3 regions of the Acinetobacter gyllenbergii genome follow, and region 1 is predicted to be linked to each of the others. Evidence: predicted binding sites of a transcription regulator. Region 1 holds the regulator's gene; each other region holds the start of a gene.
The links. Region 1 encodes PhoB, which activates phosphate uptake and scavenging genes when phosphate is short. Its sites were predicted from a motif close to TGTCATNAANCTGTCATAA; they were not measured.
Positions count from the first base shown of each region.

Region 1 (6,761 bases):
TTGGCATTGATGCTCAGCATTTTGCCTGTTTTGCTTAAACGCGCATTCAGGTTGTATTTCTGTCCATCGTACGGATTGAGCCAAACGCCTTGTCCAAATTCCTCATTTTGACTCAACATCTTTAGACCGGTTAGCACTTCCATGCCGATCATCTGCTGGTTTTTTAACGTGCCCGTACAGGCTGTACATAAGGTTGGTGCTGCTTCCTTGGCAGAAGGATACATTTTGACAATCACGGCACTGTATTGTTCAGTGGCTGAATGTCTACGAATTACGATATCAGAGAGATAGGAACCTGTACGCTCATCCACGACTTTCCACGTCCCAATCAATGGATCTGTCGGAGCAGCGTGAATCGCCAAAGGCGTATTGAGCCCAAGTAAGAGAATACAAGCACGAATAAAAGAGGTATTGAGCATGAGGAATACGTCGAAAAATATAAATAATGAAATGAAACAACGGTTTATTATATTGTTTTGGTAGGATGATCACAGCATGTTTTAGGGAACTTGGCAGTTCCCTATCGTGTTTAAATCATGCGGTATAAGCGTTCTTTCGGGAACACCGCAGTAAAGGTTGAACCTTCATTTTCTTTAGAGGTAATTTCCAAATGTGCGCCGTGCTGCATCAACACATGTTTCACGATGGCCAGTCCAAGTCCAGTTCCACCTGTCTGACGGCTACGTGCACTATCGACACGGTAGAAACGTTCAGTTAAACGAGGTAAATGCTTGGGATTAATTCCGATCCCATTGTCCTGAACGGTAAAGTAGGCATGGTCACCATCTTCGTGCCAGCCAATGGTAATGATGCCGCCTGCAGGCGTGTATTTAATGGCATTGGTAATTAAGTTGCTGAATGCACTGGCAATTTCAATATCAGAACCGATCAGATCGCAATGGCTATCAATATCCAAATTTAAGGTATGGCCATAATCGAGATTGTAGGCACGTGCATCATCAAAGATCTGGTTCATCAGGTTGGCCATATCAATAATCTGATTTTTCGCGACTTTTTTATTATTTTCTAAATTAGATAACAACAATAGGTCATTCACCAGAGCATTCATGCGCTTGGTCTGAGATTGCATCTGGGTAAAAGCCCGCTTCCAGCGCGGAGTAATATCATCTTGATCGGTAAAGGTTTCGATATAGCCACTAAGCACCGTCAAGGGCGTGCGTAACTCATGTGAAATATTATCGACAAAGTCTTTACGCATCTGTTCCAGATTATGTACCCGTGTGGTGTCATAAGCGACGAGCAGACGGCTTTCGCCACCAAAACGGGTGAGTTTGACTTGTACATAACGTTCTTCATCCATCTGTGCCTGTAAACGGATACCATCAGGAGATTGATCGCTATGGTTGAAATATTCAATAAAATTGGGTTGGCGCAGAATCGACAATAAATTGCGACCACGGTCTAGAGGACTGATACCCAATAGTTTTTCAGCGGCAGGATTCCACCATTCGATTTGATGTTGATCATCAATTAAAACCACTGCTTCGGCCAATGCCACCAAAGAGGATTGTGCCCGATCAATTAAACCGACCATCTCTGCTTGAACAATCCGTTCTTGACGTTGTGCACGGTAAACATTGAACAGCAAAGCGCCCCAAATCCCGTTGAGATTGGGTGGGACATCATAAGGACGATTAGAAATCCATTCATTGACCAGATAAAGCGAACGAAGCTGTAGGAAAAAAAACAGCACGAAGGCAATAAAAACACAGCTCCAGAAGTAACCCACCCCGAATCCAACTAAGCTTGCAATCAATAAGAAAAAAAGTAACAGTCTTAAATCTTGCTTCGCAAAGGTCCATAAACTGCTGTAGCGAAAACGTTGGTGTTCACGTGCCAGCTCAGGGACGGGGTAAGGCTCATACATAAAGGATTTTTAACCTACTGCTAAATCTGCTCGTGTCGAGAAACGGTAACCTGTGCCACGAACGGTTTGTACAAAACGATCGACACCAAAAGGTTCTAACACTTTGCGTAAACGACGGATATGCACATCAATGGTACGGTCTTCAATATAGACATTGCCACCCCAGACTTGATCTAGGAGTTGAGCACGGGTATAGGCGCGCTCAGGATGGGTCATGAAGAAGGCCAATAAACGATATTCGGTTGGCCCCATATCTAAAATACTATTGCCAAAGCTGACACGCTGGCTGACAGGATCCAGTAACAAACCATTGGCGTCAATGACTTTTTCACCGCTCAGTGCATTGGCACGACGCAGTACTGCTTTGATACGAGATACCAGTTCACGCGTCGAGAACGGTTTGGTCATGTAATCATCAGCACCCGCATCTAGACCTTGTACTTTATGGTCTTCTTCGCCACGGGCAGTCAGCATGATTACTGGAATCTCGGCCAAGTTTTCATCACGTTTGAGGCGGCGACATAAATCTACACCACTCACACCACCCGGTAGCATCCAATCCAGCAAAATAAGCGCAGGACGCTGATCAACGATGATCTGATGCGCTTGTTTAGCATCCTCAGCTTGTAAACATTGGAAGCCTGCCATATCCAATGAGGTATGGATCATTTCGCGGATCGGTAGCTCATCATCGACAATTAAAATATAGTCATCTTTCACAGCGCAATACCCTTAAAATCTGTAACGGTTTAACCGTTTTGTTGTTATGACAGGCTTATTACAAAGATTAATTATGACAATATCATTGCAAAAGAATTAATAAAGTCGAATTTAGCAATAAATTGTGACAAGTATGGGGCAGAGTCGTGACGGATTGATGACAATTTGCCTAGCAAGAAAGCAAATGAATTCATTTGCTTAACTAGACTGTAGTTTAACAGCTTTGTGTGTCACAAAACTGTAAAACGATTTTAATTTTTTTGCGAGGTGGTTTCGATAAAAGACAAAAAGACAGCACAGCATGCTGACAGAACATCTTCCAAAGGCTGTTTAAAGCCTTCAGAGACCCAACGAATAATAATATGGGTGACATAACCATTTAGGCCAGTTGCCATCAACGAGACTTCTTCAGTGCTATGTGGGGCATTGGGCATGGTAATCATCACAAAGCCTTGAATGATGCGATCGAACTGAGTTAGCGTTTCTTGAATGGTGGCTTGATTATGTAGGTCTTGCACTAGCATGGCATCAATATAAATAATCCGTGCCATACGAGGGTCATCTTTAATTGCGCTCAATAACGCCGACAAACCTGCAGTCACCATATTCTTGGGTTCAGGCGCAGCCATCAGAACAGCTTGGGTTAAGCAGGTTTGCATTTTCTCAATCATTTTTAAGAATACGGTTTGAAACAGCTCTTCGCTTTTCTTAAATGATTCATAAAAATAGCGTTCAGTCAGCTTGGCTTCATTGCAGACATCTTTGACCGTGACCGAGAAAAAGCCCTGTGTGCCGTAGGTGGCGATACCTGCTTCAATCAATTTTTCACGACGTGCTTCTTTGCGTTCAGTTAAAGACAGACCTTTGAATTGTCGTTCTTTCACTTCGGTATTATTTTTCTTGCGTGTCGTTTGATCTTGAGTTGCCATTGAGAAAACCGTTCCCTAAAAAGTCTTTAAATCGTATGTCTAAGTCTAATATGTGCATTTCAACCTTGTTGTGCTGACTAGCATAACCAAATTTTGAAAATATGCCTTGTCTCTTTTAAACATCATCAGTCATGAAATGTAAATAGGCCTATTATGACATGTAGGGTGTTGGTTATTGCCATTTGTCTTAAAGCTAGAGTGTACTATATTGACAACATGTATTGTCAAAATTATATTGGTTACAGGTTAAACAGCACATGAGCTAAGCGAATATGTGCGTATCATTCGCAGTACAAAGGATAGGCAATGAAAAATTTTAAAAATAAAGTCGCAGCGATCACCGGCGCAGGTTCTGGGATTGGACAACAATTGGCCGTTTTGTTGGCGAAACAAGGCTGTCATTTGTCATTGAGTGATATCAATGAAAAGGGCTTGGCACAGACTGTCGAATTAGTGAAGCAGTATCCAGTAACAGTGACCACCAAAGTACTCGATGTTTCAAATCGCGATGCGGTGAAACAGTGGGCACAAGAAACCGTGCAAGATCATGGTTCGGTCAACATGATCTTCAACAACGCAGGCGTAGCACTCGGTTCAACCGTCGAAGGTGCGAGCTATGAAGATTTAGAATGGATTGTCGGCATTAATTTCTGGGGTGTGGTTTATGGCACCAAAGAATTCCTGCCATTCATCAAACAAAGTAAAGATGGTCATATCATCAACATCTCCAGTATCTTTGGTTTAACCTCGCAACCAACGCAATCAGCGTATAACGCTACCAAATTTGCGGTACGTGGTTTCACTGAATCATTACGTCAGGAGTTGGATATTGAGAAGGGCGGTGTCAGCTCTCTCTGTGTACATCCAGGCGGGATTCGTACCAATATCGCCAAAGCAGCGAAAATGAATGACAGTTTGAAGAGCTTGGGTATGGACCCGAACAAATCGATCAAGCAGTTTGATAAGTTCCTACGTACCCCACCAGAAGAAGCAGCACGTCAGATTTTAAATGCGGTATTGAAAGATAAACGCCGTTTATTGATTGGTACCGATGCGCGTATTGTAGATTCGTTCCAACGTTTATTCCCAACGGGTTATCAACGTATTGCAGCGTTTGCAACTAAGATGATCTAAGTTGTTAGCATGAAAAAAGCCATTCTTGTGAATGGCTTTTTTATATCCTTTAGAACAAACAGATATTAAACAATCTGAGTTCGGTTGAAGTCCTCTCTAACCTATTAAAAATAATTAGCTTGGTGGAATCTTGCTATGTTCTCACCCAATTTTGGGATCAGCCACTACGTCTTGCACTTCAGTTGAAATATATTTCAACTTTGTTCAGGCTCGCCCTACTTTTGTTTTGGTATGAGGAGCGAATGCTCCGTAAGAGCAAAACCTGAGGGGCGAATAGCGAAGATTAATAATCTTTGCCGTACTACAAGGTGAAAGCTATGCTTGAATAACAAACTACGCACAGTGTTTATCTTGCGCTTCACCAAAGCTTTAGTCGCTTTGGCTTGCTCAGGTTGTAGATGACGTTTCCGAGTATCATATTCAGCCTCGAACTCAGGTTAAATAAGGACTTTAATCTTGGTCTTTTTCCAAAAGAATTGATAATAGAACGCTTGGAACAGGCATAGGCAGACAAAAGACAGCGCGTAAGCAATCCAAATCCCGGTTAAACCCCAAAGTGAGCTAAACCAATAGGCACACGGGACTTCGATCAGAACAATGGTCAAAATATTAATCATCATCGGAATGTTGACTGCACCACTGGCCCGCATGATCGAGGCAAAAATGGCACTGGCACCAAAGAATAAAATTGACCACAGCACAATGAATAACAGTTGTTGACCCAGCTCAATCACACTGTGATCGGTAATAAACAGCGCCATTAAGTATTTTGAGAACAAATAAGCCAAGGCAATCAAACTACCCGTGAATAAGAAATTCATGCCTAAAGCGGTACGGGTGACCTTGGCCAATAAATCAGGCTTACCTGCACCAATCGCTTGTGCGGCAAAAATCGAAGCGGCAATTGAAATCGACAAGGCTGGAAATTGGATGTAGTTCAGTACCTGATTGACTGCACCATAAGCTGCGGTGGCATGTGCACCATAATGGTTAATCAAGCCAATAATCACCAGACCCGCTAAGGAGGTGGTGACCATCTGAATCCCAGTCGGTATGCCGAGTTTTAAAATTAATTTACTCAGCTCTGCATCATGACGAATATGTTGCAGCAATAGACCATCAATTTTCAGCGGATGATTTTTATAGTTCAGATAAATTGCTAAGAAAATTAGCACAGCGGCATAACCGATAATGGTGGCAATCGCAGGGGCAACAATCCCCAAAGCAGGGAAACCAAAATAACCTTTCAGTAAAACGGGGGTCACCCCCAAACCAATCAAGCTGGTCAGGCTCAGGGCAATCAGTGGCGTCACACTATCACCGACACCCCGCAAGATCGAGGTATAAATAATATAGACGAACAGTAAGGGGCTGCCCACCAACATCCATTGCACATAAGGCAAGGACAGGTGCATCACTTTGGGATCGGTGCCCAGCAACTCCAAAATATGTTTGGCGAAGATCAGACCTAAAACCGCAATAATGCTACCGCCAATCAAGGTCATATAGACCGTGGAGCCAATCACGGCACGAACTTTTTCTAGATTCTGCGCACCCCATGCCTGCCCAATCAGCACCGTGGAGCCTGCAGAAATTCCAATCACAAAGGCCAGTAAAAAGAACAGGATCGGGAAGAATACCGATACAGCAGCAATCGCATTCACGCCCATCATTTGACCGACAAAGATGGTATTAATGGTTCCTGACAGGTTTTGTAAAATATTGGTGGCAATCAGCGGCACCAGAAACACAAAAAAGGTTTTCCAGAGGTTCGGTTGCATCACCAAGGGTTGGCGTGGTGTCATTCAATTTCCTTCACGCTTCATCCTGAAACGATGGTATTTTTTTCAACATAACATTCTCAATTGTGTTGAAGATGAGGGTTCAGTTTCTTTTTGTTGATCAACATTGTACGAGGATTTCACCTGCGCGTTGCAGTGTTTGATCGGTTTTGGCAAAGCAGAAGCGAATCAAGCGTAATGATTCAGGTGCCTGCTGATAAAATACCGAAATTGGAATGGCCACAATTTTATGTTGCTCCGCAAGGAATTGGCACATTTCGATATCATTAAGATCAGGGCGAATAGCAC
Region 1 covers NZ_KV575263.1:81,179-87,939, forward strand. The annotation lists gene NG55_RS09490 (DUF2147 domain-containing protein) at 1-419, opposite strand, end outside; gene phoR (phosphate regulon sensor histidine kinase PhoR) at 530-1,888, opposite strand; gene phoB (phosphate regulon transcriptional regulator PhoB) at 1,898-2,608, opposite strand; gene NG55_RS09505 (TetR/AcrR family transcriptional regulator) at 2,860-3,537, opposite strand; gene NG55_RS09510 (SDR family NAD(P)-dependent oxidoreductase) at 3,844-4,671, shown strand; gene NG55_RS09515 (MATE family efflux transporter) at 5,109-6,476, opposite strand; gene NG55_RS09520 (pyridoxal phosphate-dependent aminotransferase) at 6,574-6,761, opposite strand, start outside.

Region 2 (6,761 bases), on a different contig from region 1:
ATTAACGAGGAAAAAGATGGGAATCGAGTATTTTATTATCGCAATGGATGAGTCAGCGAGCAAAGATGATCTCTTAAATATCTTTAGTCCCTATTGGGTAGAAATAGAACACAATTATTATCTTTTAAATTATGGCAACACACAATTTCAAAATCTAATCCTGAATAATGAATGTCATTTTTCGATAAACTTTCATGAAAATAATAGTACTGTGGAAAGTATCACAATTTATAAACCATGCGGTGACATCAAACTGGAACAAGCAATTTATCGGCTTATTCAGAATTATCCAATGTTCCTCACCTATCCTCGTGACCCTTTAATTGTCGTTACTGCAAATCCTAAATGCCTTGAACTTATAAGAAAGCAATACCCTGATCTTCTTGAGAATTTAAAACTAGTCTCTTGCTTTGAGGAGTACCATAATCTTGAATAACCAGTTTATTCATTTTATAACTAAAATCTTGCTAAATTTTCATACGCAATAAAAATGCTCCATAGGAGCATTTTTATTCATTCCAGTGGTATTAAACAAAACGAATTGGCTTAAATTCAGGCTCGTGTTTGTGATGATCATCATCACACTCTTCGCCTTCCTCTTTAGTACCACGGTCGATATAACCACTACGCTGTTCTTTTGGCAAATGTTCCATTTCCCATGCATACACCGCTTGCATACAAATTTCACGCTGCTCTTTGGTCAATGCAATACCATTTGGCCATTTACCAATTTCAACAGCAGTACGAAGACGCTCAACAATTTCAGGATTTAAAATAGCGAGCATTTGTTCAATATTCATGAGTCATCCTGTTGAAAAGATTCAAAATCTTGATTCCACCCCAATTTGGTACGACATGCCATATAGAAGTCATAACCAGGTGGATGTAATAAGCTTAGTTTAAACGGATGTTTGCGAATATGCACAGTATCACCGACATTTAATGCAACACTATGTTGACCATCGGCGCTGACCATCGGCAAAACACGGTTTTCCCGAATGGTAATCTTCACCTCACTTTGCCCACCGACTACGATTGGTCGTGATGACAACGTATGCGGATGCATTGGAACTAGTGCAATCGCATCCATACTCGGATGCAAAATTGGCCCACCACCTGACAGTGAATATGCGGTTGAACCCGTTGGCGTCGAAACAATCAAACCATCACTATGCTGACGATAGACATATTGTCCATCAATATTCAGTTCAAAATCGATCATATGGACCGATTTGCCCGAATGTAGCACCACATCATTCAATGCAATCGCATCATAAATCGTTTCACCATTGGTTCTGACTTCCATTTCCAATAAGAAACGGCGATCCAATTGAAACTGACCTTGCAAGACCTGATCAAGCTTAAAAATAGCCTCTGCTGGCTTAATATCGGTCAAGAAGCCCAGTCGACCACGGTTGATGCCGATGACTGGGGTATTGTGTCGAACCAATGCACGAGCAGCATGCAATAATGAACCATCCCCACCAACGACCACAACTAAATCGACCACTTCTCCAAGCAAATTTCGGCTAACGGTCTGCCCATGACTATAAGGCACCAATTTGGCTGTTTCCTGATCAAAAACGGGGTTTAAGCCTAAAGTGATCAGATGATCATGAATTAAACATAACGTTTCTACTACAGAATATTTGTCTGGTCGTCCAATTAGACCAATATTTCGAAAGGATTTATGTGAAATTTGCACGAATAATTCAGCTCCGTCGCGATTACTGACTATCATATCATTAACAACCAATGTTGCGTTGATGATTGATTAAAAAGTATAAAAATGTCTATCCGTTGTTTTTTTATACGATTAATGTCAACACATTCTTAAACTTTTTATTGCATGTTGCTATTTATTCACAGTTTTATGATTGCAAAATGACAATAAGCTATCGCATCATTACCGACATTGTTTTGGTTTTAACGCAAATCTATGAAGTTTGAACGTGGTATTGGTTTTCTAGCACTCATTTTCTCAATGTTAGTGATAGGTGTCTTTGTTGCTTTTAGTATCTATCTGATCCGCTTGGATAATATTATTCGTGACAAGTTTGAAGGTCAGCGTTGGGACATTCCTGCCAAGGTGTTCGCTCGCCCATTAGAAATCTATTCTAATGCACCGATTACCCAAGAGAATTTTACCCAAGAGTTAAAATTACTGGGTTATAAAAACACGGCGAATTACGATAAGTCAGGTAGTTATGTGGTACAGGGTAATAAACTGTATGTGCATACTCGTGGTTTTGACTATGGTGACAGCACCGAGCCTGAACAAGTACTCGAACTTGCCTTTATGAATGGTCAAGTTAGCGAAATTCGCTCGACTAAACCTTCAAATACAGGAATTGCACGTTTAGAACCTTTATTGATTGGCGGTATTTACCCACAGCATAATGAAGACCGTGTCCTCATTAAACTGAATAAAGTACCAAAAACCCTGATTGAAGCATTAATTTCAACCGAAGACCGTAACTTCTATCACCATCATGGTATTTCAATCCGTGGTACGGCACGTGCTTTGGTCAGTAACGCCACCGGTGGTCGCCGTCAAGGTGGTTCAACCTTAACGCAACAGCTGGTTAAAAACTTCTATCTCTCTCCAGAGAAAACGTTAAAACGTAAAGTCAATGAAGCCCTAATGGCTCTACTGATTGAATTGCATTACAGCAAAGATGAAATTCTGGAAGCGTATCTCAATGAAGTAAACTTGGGACAAAACGGCAGCTATTCAATCAATGGCTACGGTTTGGCATCACAATTTTACTTTGGCTTACCGTTACGTGAACTGAATATCTCACAACAGGCATATTTAGTTGGCCTGGTTCAAGGTCCTTCTTTATATAACCCTTGGCGTAATCCAGAATCAGCCAAAAAACGCCGTGATGTTGTATTAAACAACATGAAAGTCATGGGTTACTTAACCGAAGCTGAATACCAAGACGAAATTGCCCGCCCTTTAAATGTGGTGAGTAAACCAACCTTAGGCCCTGCAAAATTCCCAGATTTCCTTGATATCGTGCGTCGTCAACTTCGCACTGAATATCAAGAAAGTGATATCACCAATCAAGGTCTAAGAATCTTTACCACACTGGATCCGATTGCACAAACCCAAGTCCAAAATGCCTTTAAGAGCACTGTGGACCGTTTAGCCAAAGCCAACCCTGCCCGTTTGAAAAACTTGCAAGGCGCTGTTCTGGTTGCACATCCTGAAAATGGTGAATTAGTCGCTGCCGTCGGTTCAACTCAAGACTTTACTGGTTTTAACCGTGCACTGGATGCCAAGCGTCAAGTCGGCTCTCTGTTAAAACCGATCATCTACTTAAATGCGATTGAATCTGGCCGCTATACTTGGGCAAGCCCGATTGAAGATAGTGCAGTGAATATTCCAATAGATGGGGATAAGAGCTGGACACCGAAAAACTATAGTGGTGGTGAACATGGTGTTGTTCCGATGCAACAAGCATTGGCCAACTCGTATAACCTTTCGACCGTACGTTTAGCCAATGAGTTTGGTTTATCCGCGTTCAGCAATAAATTAAGGCAGTTTGGCGTAAGTTCAGACATTCCTGCCTACCCTTCGATTTACCTTGGTGCCGTAAATATGTCGCCGATGGAAGTTTTAAGCATTTACGGCAATTTTGCGACTGGTGGCTTCAAGTATCCACCACGCTCGATTCGTACTGTGGTCGATGCCAAAGGACATTTATTAGATCGTTATGGCTTAAATGTTCAACAGACTATTGATCCTGCTGCGGCCTACATTCTTAACTATGGTTTACAGCAAGTGATGCGTTCTGGTACAGGTCGCTCTGCTTATAACAGCTTACCTGAATCATTGAATTTAGCAGGTAAGTCAGGCACAACCAATGATACGCGTGACTCATGGTTTGCTGGCTATTCAGGCAATCACGTTGCAGTGGTGTGGTTAGGTCTGGATGACAATAAAGTGACGGGCTTAACAGGTTCTTCAGGTGCATTACCCGTTTGGACCAATGTGATGCGTCAATTACGCCAAGAACCTGTGAACCTACGTCAAACCGACAATGTTCAATGGCAATGGATTGATAGTGCAACGGGTGACTTATCAGCGCAAGGCTGTGATGGAGCGTTGTATATTCCATTATTACGTCAAACTGTACCCCGTCGTGCAACCCTTTGTGGACAATCTCATTACGAAGTAGAACCTACCTATATTCCACAGTCCGAAGAAACCCCTGCCGATGATCATAATGACGGGATCAGCAACTATATTCGTGAAAGTGAAAACCAAATGGATACAGATTTATCCAATCGCCAACCCAGCCGCGTTATTTCGAGCGGCAGCTATAGCGGTGACAACTAAGTCAAAAGGATAATTGGATATGATGAAGAAAACTGCAGTCTTGGTTGGTATGTTGCTACTTGCAGGCTGTACCACAGCGCCTGAAAAAACGCCGACCAAAACAACACCGGCTCACCCGCCGAAGAAAGTGACTGAACCTTCTTCTGGGGTGAAAATTACGCCTTATGAACAAAAAGAGATTAAGCGCCAAAGTGTGCCTGTAGTGGTGCCGCAGCAAAAAGTTCAGCAAAAGTTTAATGATGGCAGTCAACTGCCCGCATTTAAAACCTTAATGCAAAAAACACAAGTCGCTTATAAACAGCAGCAATTGGCGGAAGCTGAACGTTATGCCCTACAAGCACAACGGATTGCACCACAAGCGACTGAAACTTATTTGTATTTGGCCATGATTGCCGATCAGCGCAAAGAGTATGCCAATGCCGAAGCATTGGCACGTCGTGGCTTAAGTTATGCACAAAGCAATGCCATGAAGAAACAGCTCTGGTTGATTATTCTGAAAGCCAGTGAAGCCCGTGGCCATACCGTTAAGGCTCAAGAAGCGCGTAAAGCCATTCAGGCACTTTGACTTTAGTCAGCTGAAATAAATTGACGAATCCCAGCAAGCCCATAAGCATGATGTTTTTGGGCTTGTTCTAAATCTGCTGGTGCAACACCACCTAAGGCAAATACAGGAATATCACTGTTTTGTGCCAGTTCTGCAAAACTGTGCCAACCTAAGCCCTGTGCTTCAGGATGTGTGGCGGTTGCATGTACAGGACTCAAAAAGACCGCATCACAGCCAATCTGGTGTGCATGCTGTAATGACACTGCATCATGACAGGCCGCAATAAAACGTTTCCCTACGATCAATTCAGCTTTGTTTAAATGCATCAATTGTGATTGCTTTAGGTGGATGGTTTGAATTTTTGCTTGTAGGTCGTTACTCAATTGCTGCCAAAGCGCATAATTGACAACCAGCCGCGAATATTCTGCATCGCTTAATCGCTGCAATTGTGATTCAATCTGTGCTTGATCTTCTAAAGATGTACGCCAATAAAACAAAGCATGCTGTTGTGATATTTGAGCAAGTTGGTCACTAATTTGAATCAAATGCGACCAACTTAAGCGCTCTAAAATTGCAGCATTGGCTTTAGGGAAATTTAAATTTGCCAATTGATCTCGGCTATACCAAGCCCACGGTTGATGAATAAGCCCTAATAATTCATCAGGTACATAAGCATGGAATAAATGCAAATTGACAATGAGATCATCATATTCATGATGAATCAGATCAAAAGCATGCCACTCTTTTAAACCAATACCAACTTCTTCATAAATTTCACGGCGACAAGCCTGCTCAGGGCTTTCCCCTTGTTCAACTTTTCCACCTGGAAATTCATGTTTATTGCCTTGGTGCTGACTGGCTTGTCTCCAACCTACCAATACTTTGCTTTTATGTAATAAAATTGCGATCGCAACATCAACTGTAGCCTTTGTCATAACCGTTTAAAATCTCTCATCTTTTCAGTTTTATTTTAAGGAATTTATAATCGCTTTCCCATGTCAAAAAATAAAATTAATAGAGGATTTTGTAAATTCTTAAAATTTCCGTTGACAGGTCTATTCGATAATGATTATCATTTAAAACATTAAAAAACACACCACGGAGCATAACAAATGAACGCACCATTTAGCCTATTTACCCGCAGTACTGATGCAGCTCAATCATTGCCAATGTTGCATTCAAATAACCTTTTTGCCTTAGGTCGCGAAATCCGCATCATGCATGCTGGTGAGGAGTATCGTTTACGTTTAACCCGTAATAATCGTCTGATTTTAACGAAGTAATATAATAATAATCGCACAACAATAAAAAACGTGGGAATAGCAGTATGTCAGCGCATACTGCTTTTTTAATTTTCAAATTACAAAGATTTAAAGCATATGCTGACTTTTAGACCACCATATTGAGACAGTGCGAACTCAATTTCCCCATGATGAAGTTCAATAATTTTTTTACAAATAGATAAACCCAAACCAGAGCCTTGTGTTTTGCTTCCCAAAGCCCGATAAAAACGCTCACCCAAACGTGCCAAACTTTCTGCACCCATCCCTTGCCCTTCATTTTCTACAATCAAAGCCAAATATTGCTGCTGTTGCTGTAAAGTGATATAGACTTGTCCATGTTCTGGCGTATACCGAATGGCATTATCCACAAGGTTTCGAACACAGGTAAAGATGAGCTGCTGATTGGCAAGAATCTGACCTTGCAGATCTGCCACATCCTGCCAATGCAATTGGATATGCTTTTCCTTGGCAAATAAGTGAAGTGCCTGTATTGCCTCTTCAACAATCTCCTGCATCGAAAAATAAGTTTTGGGTAAGTTTTCCGCATGCTCAGGATCTAATCGCGCCAATAACAATAGATTTTCTA
Region 2 covers NZ_KV575261.1:368,202-374,962, forward strand. The annotation lists gene NG55_RS01980 (hypothetical protein) at 17-436, shown strand; gene NG55_RS01985 (YeaC family protein) at 528-800, opposite strand; gene NG55_RS01990 (NAD(+) kinase) at 797-1,705, opposite strand; gene mrcB (penicillin-binding protein 1B) at 1,940-4,348, shown strand; gene NG55_RS02000 (tetratricopeptide repeat protein) at 4,368-4,913, shown strand; gene NG55_RS02005 (thiamine phosphate synthase) at 4,916-5,827, opposite strand; gene hemP (hemin uptake protein HemP) at 6,005-6,175, shown strand; gene NG55_RS02015 (sensor histidine kinase) at 6,253-6,761, opposite strand, start outside.
Region 2: a site for PhoB is predicted at 1,872-1,890, ahead of NG55_RS01990 (NAD(+) kinase). Genes of this name have one in related genera too.

Region 3 (6,761 bases), on a different contig from region 1:
GGCTTCTTCGGTATCTTCATCAATATACGTGGTGATACCTTTAACTAAGGCATATTCAAGACGTTTTTCAACCGATTCATTGCGCCATTCAAGGTTTTCAACTTCACGCTGAGCACCAGTATGACCACGGAATTTTTCTGCGACTTCAAGCAGTTTCTCTGTGGCATTTTGACCAGACTCACCTTGGTTTTGATTCAGAACAACATCTTCTACCGCATCTTTCAGTTCTTTGGGAATATCGTCATAAATCGCCATTTGACCCGCATTCACGATCCCCATGGTCATGCCTTGTTTAATGGCATGGTAAAGGAATACTGAGTGAATTGCTTCACGCACTGGCTCATTACCACGGAAAGAGAACGAAACGTTAGAGACACCACCTGAGATCATGGCATGCGGCAAGTTCTGCTTAATCCAACCTGTGGCTTCAATAAAATCGACGCCATAGTTGTTGTGTTCTTCAATCCCTGTTGCCACTGCAAATACGTTCGGGTCAAAAATAATATCTTCAGCAGGGAAGCCGACATCATTGACCAAAACATCATAAGAGCGTTTACAGATTTCACGCTTCCGTGCAGCGGTATCGGCCTGACCCGTTTCATCGAAGGCCATCACAATAATCGCAGCACCATACTGGCGGCATAGGCGTGCTTTTTCGACAAACTCGTCATAACCTTCTTTTAAGGAAATTGAGTTAACAACAGGTTTACCTTGTACACATTTCAAGCCTGCTTCAATGATTTCCCATTTCGATGAGTCAATCATGATCGGCACACGTGAGATATCAGGTTCAGATGCAACTAAATTGAGGAAATGCACCATCGCATTTTGCGAATCGAGCATGCCTTCATCCATGTTGATGTCGATGATCTGTGCACCAGCTTCAACCTGTTGCTGAGCCACTTCTAAAGCTTCGGCAAAGTTTTCTTCACGGATTAAACGTAAGAATTTTTTTGAACCCGTCACGTTGGTACGTTCACCAACATTCACGAATAATGAATTTTCATCAATGTTAAATGGTTCTAAACCACTTAAACGGCAAGCAGGAACAGTTTCAGGCACTTGGCGTGGCTGAATGTCTTTGACTGCATTATAAATAGCGCGGATATGGTCGGGTGTGGTACCACAGCAACCGCCCGTGATATTGATCAAACCACTTTCAGCAAATTCTTTGATGAATGCTGCCGTTTGTTCAGGTGTTTCATCATATTCGCCGAAGGCATTCGGTAAACCAGCGTTTGGATGGGCAGAAATAAAGGTATCTGCAACATCAGAAATCGTTTTCACATGTGGACGCATGGCATCTGCACCCAAGGCACAGTTAAAACCAATCGACAGTAAATCACCATGACGCACCGAGTTCCAGAACGCTTCTGCGGTTTGACCTGTTAAGGTACGGCCAGATGCATCGGTAATGGTGCCTGAAATCATCAACGGCAGTTCATGACCAAGTTGCTTGAAGACTTCCTTCACCGCAAAAATTGCAGCCTTACAGTTCAAAGTATCGAATACGGTTTCGATCAACAGAATGTCAGCACCGCCTTCAATCAAGGCATGAGCGGCTTCAATGTAGTTTTCTTTGAGTTCATCAAAAGTAATATTACGAAAGGCTGGATCATTGACATTCGGCGAGATCGAACAAGTACGTGAAGTGGGGCCGAGTACGCCTGCAACAAAACGAGGTTTCTCTGGGGTCGAGTATTTGTCACAGGCTGCACGTGCTAAACGTGCCGCTTCACGGTTGATCTCTGGAACAAGATCTTCCATGTGGTAATCCGACATTGAAACACGGGTGCCGTTAAAACTGTTGGTTTCAATAATGTCCGCGCCTGCATCTAGGTAGGCTTCATGGATGCCTTGAATAATCTGGGGTTGGGTTAAAACCAATAAGTCGTTGTTGCCTTTCAGGTCTGATGCCCAATCTGCAAAACGTTCACCACGATAATCTTCTTCTTCTAATTTATGGCGTTGAATCATGGTTCCCATCGCACCATCAATAATCAGGATACGTTGGGCAAGAAGTGATTGTAGGGTGGTAAGCGTGGACATTCAGAAACCCCAGTCGATGATGAAGATAAAAAAGCAGGGGCATTGTAACAGAAGCGAGGCAAAAGCGCGTATTTTCAGCAGTCAGCAGTGATGATTCATTGGTTCATTTTAAAATGTCATAAAAGCTTCATTTAATTGTCACAATTGAGATAGATAATGCCTAAAAAGCAAACAGTTTGTTCGAAATATGACAGTTTGATTTCATATTTCTTTGCATTTGTTGCAAAATCAGACAAACAGTTCTATCGCTGTTTTTGAATTTATAATGCATTGTTTTTTATTAATTAAAATAAAGAGTAGGGCGGGTTTATCGCAAGAAAATACAAAAAAATGTGATGAAAACATGAAATTTTGGCTTTATGTGACAGTCCTTTGTCATATAATTGTCATAATTTAATTAAACAATACAGGGGATTTTATTATCCTCTAACCGTCTACATGAATTCTAATCTTCCTCCTGTTTCGGATTCACCGCTTGCCAGCTCTCAGGCAAAATCGACGAATGTACATGTACCAACACCGAAATTCTTTATGCCGGTGTTCTTAACTGTTATTGTTGCGACACTGATTTATATCGGTTTTCAGCTTAGTGCTGACTTGGCACATGTACCGCCTTTAAGTTTATATTCAGTTATTCTTTTATCGACGGCACTCTTCATTGCTTTAGGCTTTGAGTTTGTAAATGGTTTTCACGATACGGCAAACGCTGTAGCGACGGTTATCTATACCAATGCATTACCTGCTCCAGCAGCAGTCATGTGGGCTGGTTTCTGTAACTTCCTTGGGGTTATGGTGGCGAGTGGCGCAGTTGCGTACGGTATTATTGCATTACTCCCTGTAGAGATGATCATGAATGTCGGCAGTGGTGCTGGCTTTGCGATGGTTTTTGCTCTGTTAATCGCGGCAATCCTATGGAATTTAGGGACGTGGTTTTTGGGGATTCCTGCATCAAGCTCACATACTCTTATCGGTTCGATTTTGGGTGTGGGCATCATGAACCATATCTTGAATGCGTCTGCTGGTGCGACCAGTAGTGGTATTGATATGGATCAGGTGATTAAAGTAGGTAAGGCTTTATTGTTCTCGCCATTGATTGGTTTCGCCTTTGCAGCAATCCTATTCTTATTGGTGAAGAAAGTCTTTAAACGCCAAATGGAGCTGTTTCAGCCACCAGAAGGCAATAAGCCACCACCACCACTGATTCGTGCAATCTTGATTTTTACCTGTACAGGTGTAAGTTTTGCGCATGGTTCAAACGATGGTCAAAAAGGCATGGGCTTGATCATGTTGATCTTGATCGGTTTGGTTCCATTGGCTTATTCATTGAATAAAAACTTGGATGCTCAGCATTTACAGTCTTTCGAACAACTTTCTTCACAAACTGCGACGGTTTTAAATGTTAATCAAAACGAGCTGACAGATGAAAAAGCGCGTGATGTATTAACCAAGTATATTCAAACCAAAGAGCAGACTGCTGAAGTTGTACCTGCACTTGCAAGTATGACGGCTCATTTAGGTACACGTGTTGCAGGTTATGGCGATCTTAAAGCGATTCCTGAAGCTGCTGTCAGTGAAATCCGCAATGACATGTATTTAAGTACGACAACGTTCAAACGTTTAGACAAAGCGGAAGCTTTACCAGAAATGGATAAAGACCAAGCGAAAGTGGTTAAAGAATATCGTAGTAGCTTGGATTCATTCCTCCAATATATTCCGAACTGGGTGAAAGTTGCAGTAGCACTGGCACTTGGTCTAGGTACAATGGTGGGTTGGAAGCGTATTGTAGTGACTGTTGGTGAGCGTATTGGTAAGAACCATATGACTTATGGTCAGGGGATGTCGGCTGAATTGGTCGCAATGAGCACCATTGCTGCGGCGGATGGCTTAGGTATGCCAGTATCAACCACACACGTGTTAAACAGTGCGGTTGCAGGTACCATGGTTGCGAATCGATCAGGTCTGAATTTCGCAACGGTGAAAACCATTCTTTCAGCGTGGATCTTTACCTTACCCGCGACGATTGCATTGTCAGGTGGCTTATACTGGTTGTTCTTACAATTCGTTTCTTAATCTTGAATTTCTAAGTTTAAAACAGAATTTAAAAGCTTTGCTTCGGCAAAGCTTTTTTTATTCCTGTTACTTTCATTTTTCTTCAAGATTGTCTGATTTTAGCTATCAGTTGTCCTTTTAAAGTGGGTGAGCATACTTTTGTCAATTTATGATGCCCTGAATGGCTGAATGGCTGAATGGCTGAATGGCTGAATGGCTGAATGGCTGAATGTGAATGGAATGGCTGAATGGCTGAATGGCTGAATGGCTGAATGGCTGAATGGCTGAATGGCTGAATGGCTGAATGGCTGAATGGCTGAATGGCTGAATGGCTGAATGGCTGAATGGCTGAATGGCTGAATGGCTGAATGGCTGAATGGCTAGATAAGGTGCTCGCTTAGGATAAATGATCTTAATAAAATTGGGTTTATTCCCCAAAAGAGGAATGGTTTTTCTATAATTATATCCGTTAGTATCAATAGACTGATCGTGCTAGGTTGTGTTTTCACGGTAATAATAAGCATAAAACGTTGTTCTATTTACACTCCGCCATTCTCCGATATAGAGAGTGGCTTTTTTTAGCTTTGATTTCTTGTGTCTATCATATTCAGCTAATAAAAAAAGAGCTGTCGAAACAGCTCTTTTGACATCAATAAAACAGATTAAGCTTGTTGAATACCAGCAACAACCCAGTCTTGCTGTGAGCCAGCTGGCTTCACAAAATGCCAGATTTCAGCAAAGGGTTGCGGCAAGCTATTTAAGTCTTCACTGACAGTACCTGTAAAGCGTACGCTCACGATGTATTGACCATTTTCAGTCGAACTTTCCACAACCATTGCATTGAGGTTGCTAAATTCAGCAACGTCTTGGTCTTGGTTCGACATAATGTCGCTGTACATTGAGCTATAGAGCTCAGGTGTTAAGTAACGGCGAATTTCTTCGATATTGCTTGCGCTGTTCACTGACTGGATGTGGTTAAAGCGTTGACGCGCGATACGCAAGAATGCAGCAGGTTCAGTGCCATCTGGTAACTGGTTGCCACTACTCATTGACGCGCCACCAAACGGTGCTTGTGTTGGCGCACCACCACCAACTGACTGACCAAAAATATTGGTGTTGTCGCCAGTCTGGCGAGCAGTTGGTTGAGGTGGAGTTTGACGACCAAAATTATTTTGGCCGCCATTGTTTGGAGCGTATGGGTTATTGGCTGCTAATTTTTTTTTTGCGCCTAATTTGCGGAACACAAAGAAGGCGATCGCAGCAGCAAGAAGCACCCAAAGCCAGCTAGGAATGCCACCTTTTTCTTCCTGTTGTTGCGCTTGTTGAGTTGCTTGTTGCTCAGTTGCAGTTGGGTTCTGTTGTTTATCATCTGCCAACGCATTCGCTGCAACAGCACCTACTGCAGCACCTGCGACACCCGCAGCAACCATTGTACCAACACCTGGGCCAGATTTTTGTGGCGCAGTTTGTTGTTGAGGTGCTGGAGTTGCTTGGCGTGATGGTTGGTAAGATTGGCTAGATGAACTAGATCTGCTCATGCCGTGGCTTTTACCGCCACCTGCACGCTTTGCTTCCGCAAGTGGTGCAGCAACCAAAGTTGCCATTAAAAGAGCTGCCATCAAGCCACGCTGGTGTACTTGCATCGAAAATTCCTATTTAAATCCAATTTGTAAATGTATTTATGCATGTATTTCGATGGAATTTCAATAACAAAAGTATGTTTTTTTATGTCAAGCCATTAGCCTAACTCATCACTCAACTGCATAGCTTCGGTCAGGGCTTCATGTAAGCGTGCTACGGCAATGATTTGTACGCCATCAATTGACTTCTGTGGTGCATTGCCTCGAGGTAAGATCACATACTTAAAGCCATGTTTTGCTGCTTCTTTCAGTCGTTCTTGACCATTCGGTACAGGACGAATTTCGCCAGAGAGTCCGACTTCACCAAACACAGCCAATTGCTGTGGCAAGGCTTTGCCTCTTAAACTAGAAGCACATGCCAGTAGTACCGCTAGGTCAGAACCTGTTTCGGTAATTTTTAAACCGCCAACTACATTGACATAGACATCTTGTCCTGAGGTTTGTACGCCACCATGTCTATGCATCACTGCTAATAACATATTCAAACGATTTTGTTCCAAACCGAGTGCCACACGACGAGGTTGTCCATGTGCATCATCAACCAATGCCTGTACTTCAACGAGTAGTGGGCGTGTCCCTTCACGGCTAATCATTACAATAGAACCCGGAATGGCTTCATCATAACGACTTAAGAAAATCGCCGATGGATTGGCAACTTCACGCAGACCTTTATCGGTCATGCCGAACACACCGAGTTCATTGACTGCACCAAAACGGTTCTTTACCGCACGAATCATGCGATAACGTGAATCTGATTGGCCTTCAAAATACAGTACACAATCGACCATATGTTCTAGAACACGAGGACCAGCAAGTGAACCTTCTTTGGTCACATGGCCGACAATGAATAAAGCAGTACCGCTATTCTTGGCGAAACGGGTTAGCAAAGCTGCGGATTCACGGATCTGTGAAACACCCCCAGGGGCAGATTGTAATGTTTCGGTATAGAGGGTTTGAATCGAGTCGAGGATTGCGACGACAGGACGCTCTTGTGCCAGTACTTCACAGATACGCTCGACGCAG
Region 3 covers NZ_KV575261.1:908,928-915,688, reverse strand. The annotation lists gene metH (methionine synthase) at 1-2,049, opposite strand, end outside; gene NG55_RS04615 (inorganic phosphate transporter) at 2,488-4,119, shown strand; gene NG55_RS04610 (hypothetical protein) at 4,261-4,536, opposite strand; gene NG55_RS04605 (Tim44 domain-containing protein) at 4,761-5,741, opposite strand; gene radA (DNA repair protein RadA) at 5,837-6,761, opposite strand, start outside.
Region 3: a site for PhoB is predicted at 2,235-2,253, ahead of NG55_RS04615 (inorganic phosphate transporter). Genes of this name have one in related genera too.